DNA from 3 places in the Pseudomonas sp. GW821-FHT09E12 genome. Region 1 is predicted to be linked to each of the others. Evidence: predicted binding sites of a transcription regulator. Region 1 holds the regulator's gene; each other region holds the start of a gene.
The links. Region 1 encodes FliA, which starts transcription of late flagellar genes. Its sites were predicted from a motif close to CTAAAGTTTNNNNNNNNNNNGCCGNTAA; they were not measured.
Positions count from the first base shown of each region.

Region 2: the regulator FliA is predicted to act here: its motif matches at 1,149-1,176, upstream of AC07PQ_RS16210 (methyl-accepting chemotaxis protein).
Region 3: the regulator FliA is predicted to act here: its motif matches at 1,791-1,818, upstream of AC07PQ_RS23125 (methyl-accepting chemotaxis protein).

Region 1 is NZ_JBWKOM010000011.1:142,415-147,936, forward strand. Features, by position in the region: gene fleN (flagellar synthesis regulator FleN) at 85-915, shown strand; gene fliA (RNA polymerase sigma factor FliA) at 912-1,652, shown strand; gene AC07PQ_RS27485 (chemotaxis response regulator CheY) at 1,813-2,184, shown strand; gene AC07PQ_RS27490 (protein phosphatase CheZ) at 2,214-3,002, shown strand; gene AC07PQ_RS27495 (chemotaxis protein CheA) at 3,015-5,306, shown strand; gene AC07PQ_RS27500 (protein-glutamate methylesterase/protein-glutamine glutaminase) at 5,356-5,522, shown strand, end outside.
Region 2 is NZ_JBWKOM010000005.1:241,800-247,321, forward strand. Features, by position in the region: gene AC07PQ_RS16200 (NorM family multidrug efflux MATE transporter) at 1-21, opposite strand, end outside; gene AC07PQ_RS16205 (LysR substrate-binding domain-containing protein) at 178-1,098, shown strand; gene AC07PQ_RS16210 (methyl-accepting chemotaxis protein) at 1,288-3,264, shown strand; gene AC07PQ_RS16215 (Ca2+-dependent phosphoinositide-specific phospholipase C) at 3,378-4,349, shown strand; gene AC07PQ_RS16220 (ABC transporter six-transmembrane domain-containing protein) at 4,354-5,280, opposite strand; gene AC07PQ_RS16225 (TetR/AcrR family transcriptional regulator) at 5,395-5,522, shown strand, end outside.
Region 3 is NZ_JBWKOM010000008.1:136,162-141,683, forward strand. Features, by position in the region: gene acnA (aconitate hydratase AcnA) at 1-722, shown strand, start outside; gene AC07PQ_RS23120 (CPBP family intramembrane glutamic endopeptidase) at 884-1,675, shown strand; gene AC07PQ_RS23125 (methyl-accepting chemotaxis protein) at 1,848-3,413, shown strand; gene AC07PQ_RS23130 (alpha/beta family hydrolase) at 3,600-4,298, opposite strand; gene ccoN (cytochrome-c oxidase, cbb3-type subunit I) at 4,398-5,522, shown strand, end outside.

The DNA.
Region 1 (5,522 bases):
GATGGTCTGCCAGGCATTGTTCCGTTGGTGAACGCGCAGCCAGTTATGTGGCCCCGTCTAAGTAAGACAAGGTAAAGAACGAACATGGGCAGCATGCATCCCGTACAGGTGATCGCGGTGACCGGCGGCAAAGGTGGCGTCGGCAAGACTAACGTGTCAGTGAACTTGTCCCTGGCCCTAGCGGAGCTCGGCCGGCGCGTCATGCTGCTGGACGCCGACCTGGGCCTGGCCAACGTCGACGTGCTATTGGGGCTGACCCCCAAACGGACCCTCGCCGACGTGATCGAAGGCCGCTGCGAGCTGCGCGATGTGCTGCTGCAGGGGCCGGGTGGAATCCGTATCGTGCCGGCGGCGTCCGGCACCCAGAGCATGGTTCATCTGAGCCCGGCGCAGCATGCCGGCCTGATCCAGGCCTTCAGCGACATCGGCGACAACCTCGATGTGCTGGTGATCGACACCGCCGCCGGCATCGGCGACTCGGTGGTCAGCTTTGTCCGCGCGGCCCAGGAAGTGTTGCTGGTGGTCTGCGACGAGCCGACCTCGATCACCGACGCCTACGCGCTGATCAAGCTGCTCAACCGCGACTACGGCATGAACCGCTTCCGCGTGCTCGCCAACATGGCGCAGAGCCCGCAGGAAGGGCGCAACCTGTTCGCCAAGTTGACCAAGGTCACGGATCGCTTCCTGGACGTGGCCCTACAATATGTCGGCGCCGTGCCTTACGACGAATGCGTGCGCAAGGCCGTGCAAAAGCAGCGTGCGGTCTATGAAGCGTTTCCGCGTTCGAAATGCGCGCTGGCATTCAAGGCCATCGCGCAGAAGGTCGATACCTGGCCGTTGCCGGCCAACCCACGTGGACATCTGGAATTTTTCGTCGAGCGGCTCGTGCATCAGACAGCGGGACCGGTGCTATGAGCGCCAGCGGCTACAACCTTTACAAAAAGTCGGCACGTGACAGCCAGTACGAATTGATCGAGCGCTATGCGCCTCTGGTCAAGCGTATTGCCTATCACTTGCTGGCGCGCCTGCCGGCCAGTGTCCAGGTCGAAGACCTGATCCAGGCCGGGATGATCGGTCTGCTCGAAGTGTCGACCAAGTACGACGCGAGCAAGGGCGCGAGTTTCGAGACCTACGCGGGTATCCGTATCCGTGGTGCGATGCTCGATGAGGTCCGTAAAGGTGACTGGGCGCCGCGTTCGGTACATCGCAATACCCGGATGGTGAGCGATGCCATTCGCGCAATTGAAGCTAAAACCGGTCGTGACGCTAAAGATCATGAAGTTGCGGCCGAACTTCAATTGAGTCTCGACGATTATTACGGGATTTTGAACGACACCTTGGGCAGTCGCCTGTTCAGCTTCGACGACCTGTTGCAGGACGGCGAGCATGAAGGGCTGCATGAGGATGGCGCGAGTGCTCATCTCGAGCCGTCGCGCGACCTGGAGGACGAACGTTTCCAGGCCGCGCTGGCGGACGCGATTGCCAATTTGCCGGAGCGTGAGCGACTGGTCTTGGCGCTGTACTACGACGAAGAGCTGAACCTCAAGGAAATCGGTGAGGTCCTGGGAGTCAGCGAATCGCGGGTCAGCCAGTTACACAGCCAGTGCGCGGCCCGTTTGCGGGGGCGTTTGGGAGAGTGGCGAGCGCGCTGACAGGCAGTGTGGGGGACACTGCGGGCGAGACTGGCACGACGTGGCCGGACTTGCGGTGTGTATTCCATGCAGTCGTTGAGTGCTCTGCCTGATTGATTGAATGGCGCGTTCAGGTGCTGGACGCGTTTAAGACTGCTTGGAGGTCGAATTGGACAAGAACATGAAAATCCTCATCGTTGATGACTTCTCAACGATGCGGCGGATCATAAAAAACCTGTTGCGTGACCTGGGCTTCACCAACACGGTCGAGGCTGACGATGGCACCACCGCCATTCCGGTCCTCAACAGTGGGAGCATCGACTTTCTGGTAACGGACTGGAACATGCCCGGCATGACCGGTATCGACCTGCTGCGCCATGTGCGCGCCGATGAAAAACTCAAGCACCTGCCGGTACTCATGGTGACCGCTGAAGCCAAGCGCGAACAGATCATCGAAGCTGCCCAGGCCGGCGTAAACGGTTATGTGGTCAAGCCCTTCACGGCCCAGGCGTTGAAAGAGAAGATCGAGAAGATCTTCGAACGCATCGGTTGAGAGTGGAATCATTCCGCCACGGGGGAGCTATGGAGCACAACGAATCTTCATTGGGCGATTTCGAATCGACCCTGAAAAAACACGCACTCGAACTGGTCGACAGCCTTGAAAAAGGCAAGTTCGGCGAAGCCGTGCAACTGATCCATGAGCTCAACCAGACCCGTGATCGCGGCCTGTACCAGGAGGTCGGCAAGCTCACCCGCGAGCTGCATAGCGCCATCGTCAATTTCCAGATTGACCCGCATATGCCGCAAGCCGAGGAAGTTTCACAGATCACGGATGCCACCGAGCGCCTGTCCTATGTGGTCAGGCTGACCGAGGCCGCGGCCAACCGCACCATGGATCTGGTCGAGAGCGCGACCCCGCTGGTCAATGGCCTGAGCAGCGAAGCCCAGGCCCTGAGCGCCGATTGGGGGCGTTTCATGCGCCGCGAACTGGGCGCCGAGGAATTCCGCGACCTGGCCCGCCGGGTGGACGGTTTCCTGACCCGCAGCGAGCAAGACACGCGCGCGGTATCGAGCAACCTCAACGACATTCTGCTGGCGCAGGACTACCAGGACTTGACCGGTCAGGTGATCAAACGCGTGACCCAGTTGGTCACCGAAGTCGAGAGCAACCTGCTCAAACTGGTCCTGATGGCCAGCCAGGTCGATCGTTTTGCCGGCATCGAACATGACCGTGAATCGATCCTCGCTGAAAAAGATCCGCAAAAACATCTGGCCAAGGGTGAAGGTCCGCAGATTCATGCCGATAAACGTGAAGACGTTGTATCCGGTCAGGACGATGTCGACGATTTGCTTTCCAGCCTTGGATTCTAGGAGCACCCATACATGAGCTTCGGCGCCGATGAAGAAATCCTTCAGGATTTTCTGGTTGAGGCCGGCGAGATTCTAGAGCAACTGTCCGAACAACTGGTCGAGCTGGAAAGCCGGCCGGACGATGCGGATCTGCTCAACGCAATTTTTCGCGGTTTTCACACTGTAAAAGGGGGCGCCGGCTTCCTCCAGCTCAACGAGCTGGTGGAGTGCTGCCACATCGCCGAGAACGTGTTCGACATCCTGCGCAAGGGTGAGCGTCGCGTCGACGCGGAACTGATGGACGTAGTGCTCGAAGCGCTGGACGCGGTGAACGGCATGTTCGGCCAGGTGCGCGAGCGTACCGAGATCACCGCCGCCACTCCGGAGCTGCTGGCTGCCCTGGCCCGTCTGGCCGAGCCTGCGGGGGCCGAGGAGGTCGCCGCGCCGGTGGCCGACGTTGAGGCAGTTGTTGAAGCCGTTGCCGAGCCGGTCGCCGAATCGACCGAAAGCGAGTCCGGCGATATCACCGACAGCGAGTTCGAGCAGTTGCTCGATTCGCTCAATGCCGCCAAGGCCGAGGCCGAAGCCCCGGCTGCTGTTGCTCCCGCGGCACCCGCCGCCGGCAGCGAAGCGGCCAGCGACGAAATCACCGACGCCGAGTTCGAGTCGCTGCTCGATCAATTGCATGGCAAGGGCCAGTTCGCACCGGATGCGGTGGCCCCTTCGGCCACGGCGCCGGCTGCGGAAAAAACCGCGGCCAGCGACGAAATCACCGATGACGAGTTCGAAGCCCTGCTGGATCAGCTGCATGGCAAAGGCAACTTTGCGGTCGATGCGCTGGACTCCGCGGTAGCAGCGGCGGTACCGCCGGCTGCGCCAAGCGCGGCCGCCGCCGGTAGCGACCTGATCACCGACCAGGAATTCGAATCCCTGCTCGACGAGCTGCATGGCAAGGGCAAGTTCTCTGAAGTGCCCGCTGCCGCGGCGACCGTGGGTAGCGCAACGGCCGTCACGGCTCCGGCGCCTGCCGCCGTCGCCAAGCCAGCGGTGAAGAAGCCCGAAGCCAAGGCCGAAACGCCAAAACCGGCTCCAGCCGCTGCTCCGGCGCCTGCTCGTGCTCCGGCTGCCGCCCCGGCGGAAAAGCCGGTCAGCGAAGCCGAAACCACCGTGCGGGTCGATACCGCGCGGCTGGACGAAATCATGAACATGGTCGGCGAGCTGGTGCTGGTACGTAACCGCCTGGTGCGCCTGGGGCTCAACAGCGGCGACGAAGCCATGTCCAAGGCCGTGTCGAACCTCGACGTGGTCACGGCCGACTTGCAGACCGCGGTGATGAAGACCCGGATGCAGCCGATCAAGAAGGTCTTCGGGCGCTTCCCGCGCCTGGTTCGCGACTTGGCCCGCCAGCTCAAGAAAGAGATCAACCTGGAGCTGGTCGGCGAAGAGACCGACCTCGACAAGAACCTCGTCGAGGCCCTGGCCGACCCGCTGGTGCACTTGGTGCGCAACGCCGTCGACCACGGTATCGAGTCGCCGGAAGAGCGCGAGGAAGCGGGCAAGTCCCGTGGCGGCAAGGTGGTGCTGGCGGCCGAGCAGGAAGGCGACCATATCCTGCTGTCGATCTCCGACGACGGCAAAGGCATGGACCCGAACGTCCTGCGCGCCATTGCGGTCAAGCGTGGGGTGATGGACAAGGATGCCGCCGATCGCCTGAGCGACACCGAGTGCTACAACCTGATCTTCGCCCCGGGCTTCTCGACCAAGACCGAGATCTCCGACGTGTCCGGCCGCGGCGTGGGCATGGACGTGGTGAAGACCAAGATTTCCCAGCTCAACGGTTCGATCAACATCTACTCGACCAAGGGGCAGGGTTCGAAGATCGTCATCAAGGTGCCGCTGACCCTGGCGATCATGCCGACCCTGATGGTGATGCTGGGCAACCAGGCGTTCGCCTTCCCGCTGGTCAACGTCAACGAAATCTTCCACCTGGACCTGTCGCGCACCAACGTGGTCGACGGCCAGGAGGTGGTGATCGTCCGCGACAAGGCGCTGCCACTGTTCTACCTCAAGCGCTGGCTGGTCAGTTCCGCCGCTCACGAAGAGCAGCGCGAAGGCCATGTGGTGATCCTTTCGGTCGGCACCCAGCGGATCGGCTTCGTCGTCGATCAACTGGTCGGCCAGGAAGAAGTCGTCATCAAGCCATTGGGCAAGATGCTCCAGGGGACTCCAGGCATGTCGGGCGCCACCATTACCGGTGACGGCCGCATCGCCCTGATTCTCGATGTTCCGAGCATGCTCAAGCGTTACGCCGCACGGCGTATTTGAATACCGGAGGGGCGGGGCCATTTGCCTTGCCCCGCCTAACGGAGTGTTTATGGCAGTCAAGGTCCTGGTGGTGGATGATTCGGGTTTTTTCCGCCGCCGCGTCTCGGAAATTCTTTCAGCGGATATCAATATCCAGGTCGTCGGTACCGCGACCAACGGCAAAGAGGCGATCGATCAGGCGCTGGCGCTCAAGCCGGACGTGATCACCATGGACTA
Region 2 (5,522 bases), on a different contig from region 1:
GGTGCGTGCTGGATGCTGCATGGTCATCGGTCTCGATAGAGGGGAGGGAGTCAAGAGGGTTGATTCTCGGCGCTCTGGGCGACTTTCACAAAGGGATAAAAACGATTGGTGGCATGATTAAAACTCATGCTTGCGGATTCTGGTAAGTTGGCGCCATTGCGCCTGTGGAGTGCTGCCATGCCCCGTCGTCTTCCGCCCCTGTATGCCTTGCGCGCCTTTGAAGCCGCGGCGCGATACAGCTCGTTCACCCGCGCGGCCGAAGAGCTGTCGATCACCCAGAGTGCGGTCAGCCGGCATATCCGCACCCTGGAAGACCACTTCGCCTGCCGGCTGTTCCAGCGCAGCGGGCGCAACCTGCAACTGACCGAAGCCGCGCGCCTGCTGCTGCCAGGCATTCGCGAGGGCTTCACCGCCCTCGAGCGCGCCTGCGATACCTTGCGCGCCGAAGACGGCATCCTGCGCATGAAGGCACCCTCGACCCTGACCATGCGCTGGCTGCTGGCGCGCCTGAGCCGGTTCCGCCATCTGCAACCGGGCAACGAAGTGCAACTGACCAGTGCCTGGATGGACGTCGATTCGGTGGACTTCAACCAGGAGCCCTTCGACTGCGCGGTGCTGCTGAGCAACGGCCACTTTCCGCCGGACTGGGAGGCCAGCTACCTGTTTCCGGAACTGCTGATCCCGGTGGGCGCGCCGAACCTGCTTAACGACCAGCCGTGGGATGTAGCGCGGCTGGCGGCCACCGAGCTGCTGCACCCGACCCCGGATCGCCGCGATTGGCGCAACTGGCTGGAGCGCATGGGCCTGTCCGAGCAGGTCTCACTCAAGGGTGGACAGGTGTTCGACACCCTGGAGTTGGGTATGATCGCCGCGGCCCGCGGTTACGGGGTTTCCATGGGCGACCTGCTGATGGTGGCCGAGGATGTGGCCCAGGGACGCCTGAGCCTGCCCTGGCCGACGGCGGTGGCCAGTGGCGAGAATTACTACCTGGTCTGGCCCAAGACCCGGCCTGGAGGTGAACGTTTGCGCCGCCTCAGCGACTTTCTCCAGAACGAGGTCCGCGCCATGCAATTGCCCGACGTAGAGCGTCTCGGCTGAAACGATGAAGGCCCCGTGACCAGGGGCCTGCGCGATACCCGTCCAGCGCGCTCAAGTATTGATCGGCGCCGCCGAATCCTTGGAAGTGGAGCCTTCGCTCTGAAAGGTTCCGACACCTCATTCTTATTAGAACCATTGCCGAGCGTGTGACGCGATCAGGACGATCCGGTCTCTCGGCCAGGAGCTGTCATGCCTCAACCTCGTGCCCGGATCGCCTCGCAGCTTGGTCTCGCACTCGCCGTGGTACTGGCGATCGTGATCAGCGGCAGTACTGTCTTCGCCCTGCGCTCGCTGGACGCCGCCAACCTCGCCACCCGGGAAGAACACCTGGCCAGTGAGGCACGGCTGCTGGCCGACCAGCTCAATACTTTCCACGGCACCCTGCGCGAAAGTACCCAGCGCCTGAGCGGGCTGTTCGAAAAGCGTTTCAGCGGCGGCCTGAGCCTGCACCCGGACCAGCCGGTGACCGTGGCCGGTACCCAGACCCCGGGCCTGCACCTGGGTGATGTTGTGCTGAACAACAATTTCGAGGAGGTCGACGAGTTCAAGCAGATGACCGCCGGCGTGGCGACGGTGTTCGTGCGTAGCGGCGACGACTTTATCCGCGTCAGCACCTCGCTGAGCAAGCAGGACGGCAGCCGCGCCATCGGCACCCTGCTGGACCATGGGCACCCGGCTTACCAGAAACTCATGGCGGGGCAGAGCTATGTCGGCCGCGCGCTGCTTTTCGAGCGCCTGTACATGACCCAATACACGCCGGTGAGGGACAGCGCCGGCCAGGTGATTGCGGTGCTGTTCGTCGGCTTCGACTACACCGACGCGCAGAACGCCCAGTTCGACAACCTCAAGCGCTTCCGCATCGGCCAGACCGGTTCCCTGGCGTTGCTCGACGAACAGCAAAAGTGGCTGGTGCCGCCGGCCGGCGTGCAGGCCCTGGAACCGGCGGGGGCGACCATCGCTGAACTGGCCAGGCAGCCGGGCAAGGGCCACTTCTGGAGCGACAAGAACGAGGACTTCTACAGTGTCGCCGTCCCTTTCGAAGGCGGGCCCTGGTCGGTGGTGGCGAGCATGCCGAAGGCCGAAATCCGTGCGGTGACCTGGAGCGTCGGTCTGCGGCTGGTCATCGGCAGCCTGTTGGCAATGCTGCTGGCGGTGGGCGCCACGGTCTGGCTGCTGCGCAGCAAGCTTGCGCCCCTGGGTGACCTGGTGCGCCAGGCCGATGCCTTGGGTAAAGGCGACCTGAGTGCGCGCCTGAATATCTCCAGTCAGGATGAGATCGGCCAGTTGGCAGGCAGCTTCAACCAGATGGGCCAGGCCCTGTCGACCATGGTCGAGCACATCCGCAAGGCCGCCGCGGAGGTCAATGGCCGGGCCCAGGCGTTGTCCGGGTTGTCGGGCGGGGCGTACGAGGGCATGGAACAGCAGTCGGGCGAGATCAGCAGCATGGCCGGGGCGGTGGAGGAGTTCAGCGCAACCTCGCTGAATATCGCCGACAACATGGGCAACACCGAGCGCCTGGCCCAGGAAAATGCCCAGCAGACCCGGATCGGCCGCACCTCGATGGAGGAAGCCTCGGCGTCGCTGGAGCAGATCGCCGGCGCCTTGAACAGCACGGCCACGGTGATCAATACCCTGGGCCAGCGCTCCGAGGAAATCGGCGGCATCGTTGGGGTGATCACCGCGATTGCCGACCAGACCAACCTGCTGGCGCTGAACGCCGCCATTGAGGCCGCGCGCGCCGGCGAGCAAGGCCGCGGCTTTGCCGTGGTCGCCGACGAGGTACGCAACCTGGCCTCGCGCACCCGCGAAGCCACCGACGAAATCTCGGGGATGATCAACAGCATCCAGCAGGAAACCGGCAACGCCATCGCCACCATGGAGCAGGGCAATGTGCTGATGCAGGAAGGCCTGTCACGCAACGCCAATGTCGCCTCAGCCCTGGCGCGCATCGACGAACAGAGCCGCTCGGCCGGCCAGCAGTTCGCCGCGATCACCACCGCGACCCAGGAGCAGAGCAGCACGGCGACCCTGCTCAGCAGCAACCTGCAGAGCATTGCCCTGGCCAACAGCGAACAGCGCGAAGTGGTGTCGAACCTGGCGATCACCGCCAAGGAGCTGGAGAAGCTGGCGGCGGACTTGCGCCAGGAGGTCGACCGCTTCCGTTGATAGCGGTTGCGTGGCCGTTGGCCACGGCTGGGGAGGCAGATTGCAAATGCGCGGGGCTGGGCTAAACCATAGGGGCGATTTCCCTACAGGATGCCTTCCCGGCAGGAGCTGACATGTCCCGTCTCACTGGTTTTGCCCTCCGTACCGCCGTGCTGCCCCTGGCACTGGCCAGCCAGATGGCGTCCAGCCAGGAGGCCGTGGGATTCATTTCCCCGGCGTCCTGGTACACCGCCTTCAACGCTATCGCCCAGGTGGCATGCCATAACTGCTACGAAAAACAGTACGCCGGCACCTTCACCAGCGTGCTCGATAGCGTGCGCACCCTGGAGCTGGACTTCTGGGACCAACGCGATGCGGTCACCGGAGGTTCGCCCCGCCACTGGTTCGTGCGGCACAACCCCGGCAGCCTGTTCCAGTCCGGCAATGACAACAATTGCACCGGCGACGGCAACGGCACCAACGATCTCGAAGCCTGCCTCAACGACATCAAGCTCTGGAGCGACAGCCATCCCGGGCACTTCCCGATTACCCTGATCCTCGACAAGAAGCAGGGCTGGTCGAAGGAAAGCTCCGGGCGTACGCCGAAAGACTTCGATGACCTGGTCAGCCGGATTTTCCAGGGCAAGCTCTACACCCCGGGCGACCTGGCCCAGCATCTGGGTGTCAGCAGCAGTGCCTTGCAGGGCTCGCTCAAGGGCAAGTCCTGGCCGACCGCCAGCCAACTGCAGGGCAAGGTGCTGCTGGTGCTCAACCACTCGGAGAACCAGAAGCTCTCGCAATACGCCGAGGCCCGCACCACGAGCGCCAAGGTGTTCATTTCCCCGGTCACCAACGGCCAGAACGATGTCAGTGGCGAGGTCAGCGGCATGTCGAGGACGTCGTCCGGCTACGTGGCCATGAACAACATGGGCAAGGGCGACAAGCAGTGGGCCGCGCAAGCCTTTGTCTACAGCCACATCGGTCGGGTGTGGGGTGATGACGGCGTGTCATTCACCCAGCACATCGCCGAGAAGGTCAATCTGTCGGCGTATTACAAATTCGCCGAGGCCAAGGATGGCAACGGCTATCGCATCCGACCGTTCTGAGGTTTCAGCGGGGCTCGGCCGGTTCGGCGAGCCCCGGGTCCACCCGCTTGCCGATATCCCGCAGGCGCGCCAGTTGGTCGACCATGGTCGGCGCTTCATCCAGGCTGCTGACAAAGGTCCACAGGTAGGTCATCACCGCGTACACATGCCCGGCCTTGACCCCCTCGGTCAGGGCCAGCTGGCTGATGGCGATCACGAACAGCAGCGCGGCCGCCGAGCCAAGCAGCAGATAGGCCGCCGCCTCGCGGTCCGACAGCCAGATCCGCAGCCGCGACAGTACCCGGTAGTGCCGTTGCAGGGACGTGGCGCCGACCTTGGCCACCAGGCCGATTTCCTTTTCCAGCCGGTCGTTCAGGCGCTCATGCAGCTCCTGATTGCGCCGGGCGAAGCGCGGCAGCAGGGTGACGCACAGCAGCAAGGCCACCAGGCAGGCCAGGCCGACCCAGGGTTCGATCACCAGCAGCATCACCGCCGCGCCGACAATGGAGACCAGCGCGGTGGCGATGGTCGGAACGTGTTTCTCGAAGAAGTCGACGAACTCCCGGGCCAGCACCACCCGCGCCGCGGCGGTGGAGGTGCTCTGGTTCTGCAGGCGCTGGTTGAGGATCACCGGCACCGCGAGGTCGGCGTAGATCCGCGTGAAGGTGCGGGTATCCACCGCCCGCCGCGCGGCCCCGACCACCCAGAACGCCAGCACCACCAGGGCATAGACCAACGCGCTGCCGGCGTCGCCGCGAATGATCGAGTCCACGGCGAACCCGGCAAACAATGGGTAGGCCAGCAGCAACGCGTTCTCCAGCGCCACCAGCGACAAGGTGCAGAACAGCTTGCCGGGGTAGGCGCGGGCGATGGCTTTCAGGGTCTGGCTGGCGGATTGCTGGCCGATTTTCTTGCTTTCATCGATCAGGATTTGTGGGGTAACGGCTGGCATGAGTGCACCGGAGGGAAGATAAGCGCTATTATTGAGCGACTGCTCAATAGTATTTGAGCGATCGCTCAAAACGCAAGCGCCGTCCATCTACCGGCGCCCAGAGGTAATGCCCGCATGTCCCGTACCGACCGCAAAGACCAGATCATCGCCGCTGCCCTGGAGCTGTTCCACAGCAAGGGTTTCGCCGATGTTTCCACCCGCGACCTGGCGGACCACGCCGGCTTGTCCCGCAGCCACATCTA
Region 3 (5,522 bases), on a different contig from region 1:
TGATCAAGGATATCGAGGGCGCGCGGGTCCTGGCGCTGCTGGGCGACTCGGTGACCACCGACCACATTTCCCCGGCCGGCAACATCAAGGCCGACAGCCCGGCCGGCCGCTACCTGCGCGAGCAGGGCGTGGAACCGCGGGACTTCAACTCCTACGGCTCGCGGCGCGGCAACCATCAGGTGATGATGCGCGGTACCTTCGCCAACATCCGCATCCGCAACGAAATGCTCGGCGGCGAAGAAGGCGGCAACACGATCTACATCCCCACCGGCGAGAAACTGGCGATCTATGACGCGGCCATGCTGTACCAGCAATCGGCTACGCCGCTGGTGGTGATCGCCGGCCAGGAATACGGTACCGGCTCCAGCCGCGACTGGGCCGCCAAGGGCACCAACCTGCTGGGGGTCAAGGCGGTGATCGCCGAGAGCTTCGAGCGCATCCACCGCTCCAACCTGGTGGGCATGGGCGTGCTGCCGCTGCAGTTCAAGCTCGACCAGAACCGCAAGAGTCTGAACCTCACTGGCAAGGAAACCCTGGATATCCAGGGCCTGACCGGTGTCGAGCTGACACCGCGGATGAACCTGACCCTGGTGATCACCCGCGAGGATGGCAGCCAGGAAAAGGTCGAGGTGCTGTGCCGCATCGACACCCTGAACGAGGTGGAATACTTCAAGTCCGGCGGGATCCTGCACTACGTCCTGCGGCAACTGATCGCCGCGTAACGCCATGCCGCAACACCAACACCGCCTACGGGCGGTGTTTTTGTTTCACTTATTCATCGCCCGCGCCTCGTTATACTGGCCGCCCGCTCGTTCTATCCAGTAACCGCCGACGCAGGTTGCGCGAGCGGCTGATTCCATTCTTTTCGCAACAAGGATTTCACATGACTGTTCTGCCATGGATGTACCTGGCACTTCTCTCCATTGGTTACGCCCTGGCCCTGAGCTACGGCCAACTGGGCCTGCTGGCGGCGATTTCCGTCGCCTTGCTGCTGTGCGCGGGCTTTGCCGTGCGCCAGCAGAAAAGCCCTTACGCGCGCTACCTGGGACACGGCCTGTTCGTGGTGCTGGCCCTGGCGCTGGCCATGCACTGGCTCCCCGGTTTCTACAATGGCCGGGCGATCGGCCCGGAACGCTTCACCGCCGATGCCGTGCCGTTTTCCATGTACCTGAACCAGGACAAGCCGCTGATCGGCTTCTGGCTGTTGCTGGTCTGCCCCTGGATCATCGGGCGCCGCTCGCTGCGCCTGTCCCTCTATACCACTGCCCTGGCCTTGACCCTGACCGCCCTGGCGGCCCTGGGCGGCGCAGTGTTGCTGGGCATCATCAGTTGGGCGCCGAAATGGCCGGACCAGGCCTGGCTGTGGGTGCTGAACAACCTGCTGCTGGTCACCCTGGTGGAAGAAGCGCTGTTCCGTGGCTACATCCAGGGCGGCCTGAGCCGTCGCCTCAAGCACCTGCCCTATGGTGAAAACCTGGCACTGATGTGCGCGGCCCTGCTGTTCGGCCTGGTGCATGTGGGCGCCGGCTGGCAATGGTGGCTGCTGGCGAGCATCGCCGGGGTCGGCTACGGCCTGGCCTACCGCTTTGGCGGCCTGGGCGCCGCGGTGGCCACCCATTTCGGCTTGAACCTGCTGCACTTCGGGCTGTTCACCTACCCGATGCTCGCGGGTTGACCCTGGCCAAGCCGGGGCTCCCCTGGACGGGCCTCGGCTTCGCCGCTTCCCCTCACCCCCCCTTGCAAAATAAGGCATCTGTCAATGAGGCACTTCTCAAATTACTGAAAAAAACCTCAATAATTGGCGAAGGCCGCCGACAACCTATCAAAGCCTTGCGGATAGAAAAACCATGCGTAACAACCAGCCCGTCACTCAGCGCGAACGTACCTTTCCGACTCAGCAACGGTTGATCTCCACCACCGATGCCAAAGGCGTGATCACCTACTGCAACGATGCCTTCGTTGAAATCAGCGGGTTTTCTCGTGAGGAACTGGTCCGCGCACCGCACAACCTGGTCCGTCACCCCGACGTCCCGGCCGCGGTGTTCGCGCACATGTGGGCCACCCTGAAACAAGGCTTGCCATGGATGGGCATTGTCAAGAATCGCTGCAAGACCGGTGACCACTACTGGGTCAACGCCTACGTGACACCGGTCTTCGAAGGCCAGCAAGTGGTCGGCTACGAGTCGGTGCGGGTCAAACCCACCGCCGAGCAGATCCGCCGCGCCGAAGCGCTTTACCAACGCATCAACCAGGGCAAGTCGGCCATTCCGAAACGCGACAAATGGCTGCCGATACTTCAGGACTGGCTGCCATTCATCCTGATCAGCCAGCTGAGCTTCCTGATTGGCGCCTGGCTCAACTCTTCCTGGGGCTTTGCCCTCGCCGCCGGCCTTTGCGTGCCGCTCGGCCTGCTCGGGCTGAGCTGGCAACAGCGCGGCCTCAAGCGTTTGCTGCGCCTGGCCGAGCAGACCACCTCCGACCCGCTGATCGCCCAGATGTACACCGACAGCCGTGGCGCCCAGGCGCGCCTGGAGATGTCGATCCTCAGCCAGGAAGCCCGCCTGAAAACCTGCCTGACCCGCCTGCAGGATACCGCCGAGCACCTCAACGAGCAGGCGCGGCAGTCCGACACCCTGGCGCACAACAGCTCCAGCGGCCTGGAACGCCAGCGCGTGGAAACCGAACAGGTGGCCACCGCGGTCAACCAGATGGCCGCCACCACCCAGGAAGTGGCCAGCCACGTGCAGCGCACCGCCGATGCCACCCAGGAAGCCAACCGCCTCACCGGGCGCGGACGCGACATCGCCGGGGAAACCCGCGAAGCGATCCAGCGCCTGTCGGTGGTGGTGGGCGAAACCGGCCTGACCGTGACCCAGCTGGCCAAGGACAGCGACGAAATCGGTGGCGTGGTCGATGTGATCAAGGGCATCGCCGACCAGACCAACCTGCTGGCGCTGAACGCGGCCATCGAAGCAGCTCGCGCCGGGGAAATGGGCCGCGGCTTCGCGGTGGTGGCCGACGAGGTTCGCCAACTGGCGCAACGCACCAGCGAATCCACCGGGCAGATCCACACCCTGATCGCCAAGCTCCAGCAAACCGCCAGCACGGCGGTGCAAACCATGGACGCCGGACACCGTCAGGCCGAGGAAGGCGTGGCCCGGGTGCTGGAAGCCGACCAGGCGCTGGTGGGCATCAGCGAAGCGGTGGCCAACATCACCGACATGACCACCCAGATCGCTGCCGCCACCGAAGAGCAAAGCGCCGTGGCCGAGGAGATCAGCCGCAACATCAGCACCATCGCCCAACTGGCCGACCAGACCTCGGAGCAGGCGCAGCATTCGGCGCAACTCAGCGAAGAGCTGACCCGCACCGCCAACACGCAGTACTCGTTGGTCGAACGCTTCAACCGCTAAGCCGAAGCCAGACAAAAAACCCGGAAGGTTCGCCTTCCGGGTTTTTATTGCCTGTTTTCCAGCACCACGCGCGTCTTCTGTATCTGTAGGAGCGAAGCTTGCTCGCGATGGAGCTTGGCAGTCGCCACCGTTGTCGCCTTGAAAAACAATCGCGAGCAAGCTTCGCTCCTACAGTCAAAAAAGCGTTCAGCCATTCAGTTGACGCAAAACCTCGGCAACTTTCTGCGCCGCCGCTTCCAGGTGCTGCTCATGGGTGAAGCCTGAGGCCTTGAGCGGTTTCAGGTCATGGTCGGCCGCCGCCAGCCAGAACAGCTCGATAGCCGGCGCCAGTGCATAGGCTTCGACCGCCGCCCGGTTACCGAGGGCGTCGCGCTCGCCCTGGACGATCAGGGTCGTGGTGCGCAATTCGGCCAAGTGAGCGACCCGCGGTTTCTCCGGCTTGCCGGCGGCATAAAACGGATACCCCAGGCACACCAGCGCATCGGCGCCCAGCTCATCGGCGAGCAAACTGGCCATGCGCCCGCCCATGGACTTGCCGCCGATGGCCAACTGCCCAGCGACATGAGGTCGCACCTGGGCATAGACCTCGCGCCAGCACTCCAGCAGCTTCGGCGTCGGATTAGGCGGCCGTTTGCCACCATCGAGGCGACGCTGGGCCATGTAGGGAAACTCGAAGCGCAGGACGTTGACCCCATGCGCCGCAAGGCGTGCGGCCATATCGTTCATGAAAGCACTGTCCATCGGCGCGCCAGCGCCATGGGCCAGGATCAGGGTCAGCGGTTCGCCGGTCGGCGACGGCTGCGCGACATCCCAGAGCCAGCCCCGTTCCCGCACGCACTGCGCCCATTGATCCCCGTCAATAACAGCCCCTTGCCGTTTGCCCATGCTTACCTCGCTTTTAGTCTGCCTATAACTCCAGAAGAAGTGAGCGCGCCTTGCCGTGCGCAGTCGCTTTCACTTCAGCTGAACCGTGGATGGGGAACCATGAACACTTCTATCAGTACCGCCTACAACTACAAGGTGGTCCGCCAATTCGCCATTATGACGGTGGTGTGGGGCATCGTCGGCATGGGGCTCGGGGTTTTTCTCGCTGCCCAGTTGGTCTGGCCCGAACTCAACTTCAACCTGCCCTGGACCAGTTTCGGTCGCCTGCGCCCGTTGCACACCAACGCGGTGATTTTCGCCTTTGGCGGCTGCGCCTTGTTCGCCAGCTCTTTCTATTCAGTGCAACGTACTTGCCAGACCCGCTTGTTTGCTCCCGCAATTGCCGCGTTCTGCTTCTGGGGCTGGCAGCTGGTAATCCTCCTGGCGGCCATCAGCCTGCCGCTGGGCTACACCAGCTCCAAGGAATACGCCGAGCTGGAATGGCCGATCGACATCCTCATCACCATCGTCTGGGTGGCGTACGCCATCGTGTTCTTCGGCACGGTGATGAAGCGCAACACCAAGCACATCTACGTCGGCAACTGGTTCTTCGGCGGTTTCATCATCACCGTGGCCATCCTGCACATCGTCAACAACCTGGAACTGCCCGTCAGTCTGACCAAGTCCTACTCGGTGTATGCCGGTGCGACCGACGCCATGGTGCAATGGTGGTACGGCCACAACGCGGTGGGTTTCTTCCTGACTGCGGGCTTCCTGGGGATGATGTACTACTTCGTGCCCAAGCAGGCCGAGCGTCCGGTGTATTCCTATCGCCTGTCCATCGTGCACTTCTGGGCGCTGATCACCCTGTACATCTGGGCCGGCCCGCACCACCTGCACTACACCGCGCTGCCGGACTGGGCGCAGTCCCTGGGCATGGTGATGTCGCTGATCCTCCTGGCACCGAGCTGGGGCGGCATGATCAACGGCATGATGACTTTGTCGGGTGCCTGGCATAAGTTGCGCAGCGACCCGATCCTGCGGTTCCTGGTGGTGTCCCTGGCGTTCTACGGCATGTCGACCTTCGAAGGTCCGATGATGGCGATCAAGACCGTCAACGCCCTCTCCCACTACACCGACTGGACCATCGGCCACGTCCACGCCGGCGCCTTGGGCTGGGTGGCGATGATTTCCATCGGCGCGCTGTACCACATGATCCCGAAAGTCTTCGGTCGCCAGCAGATG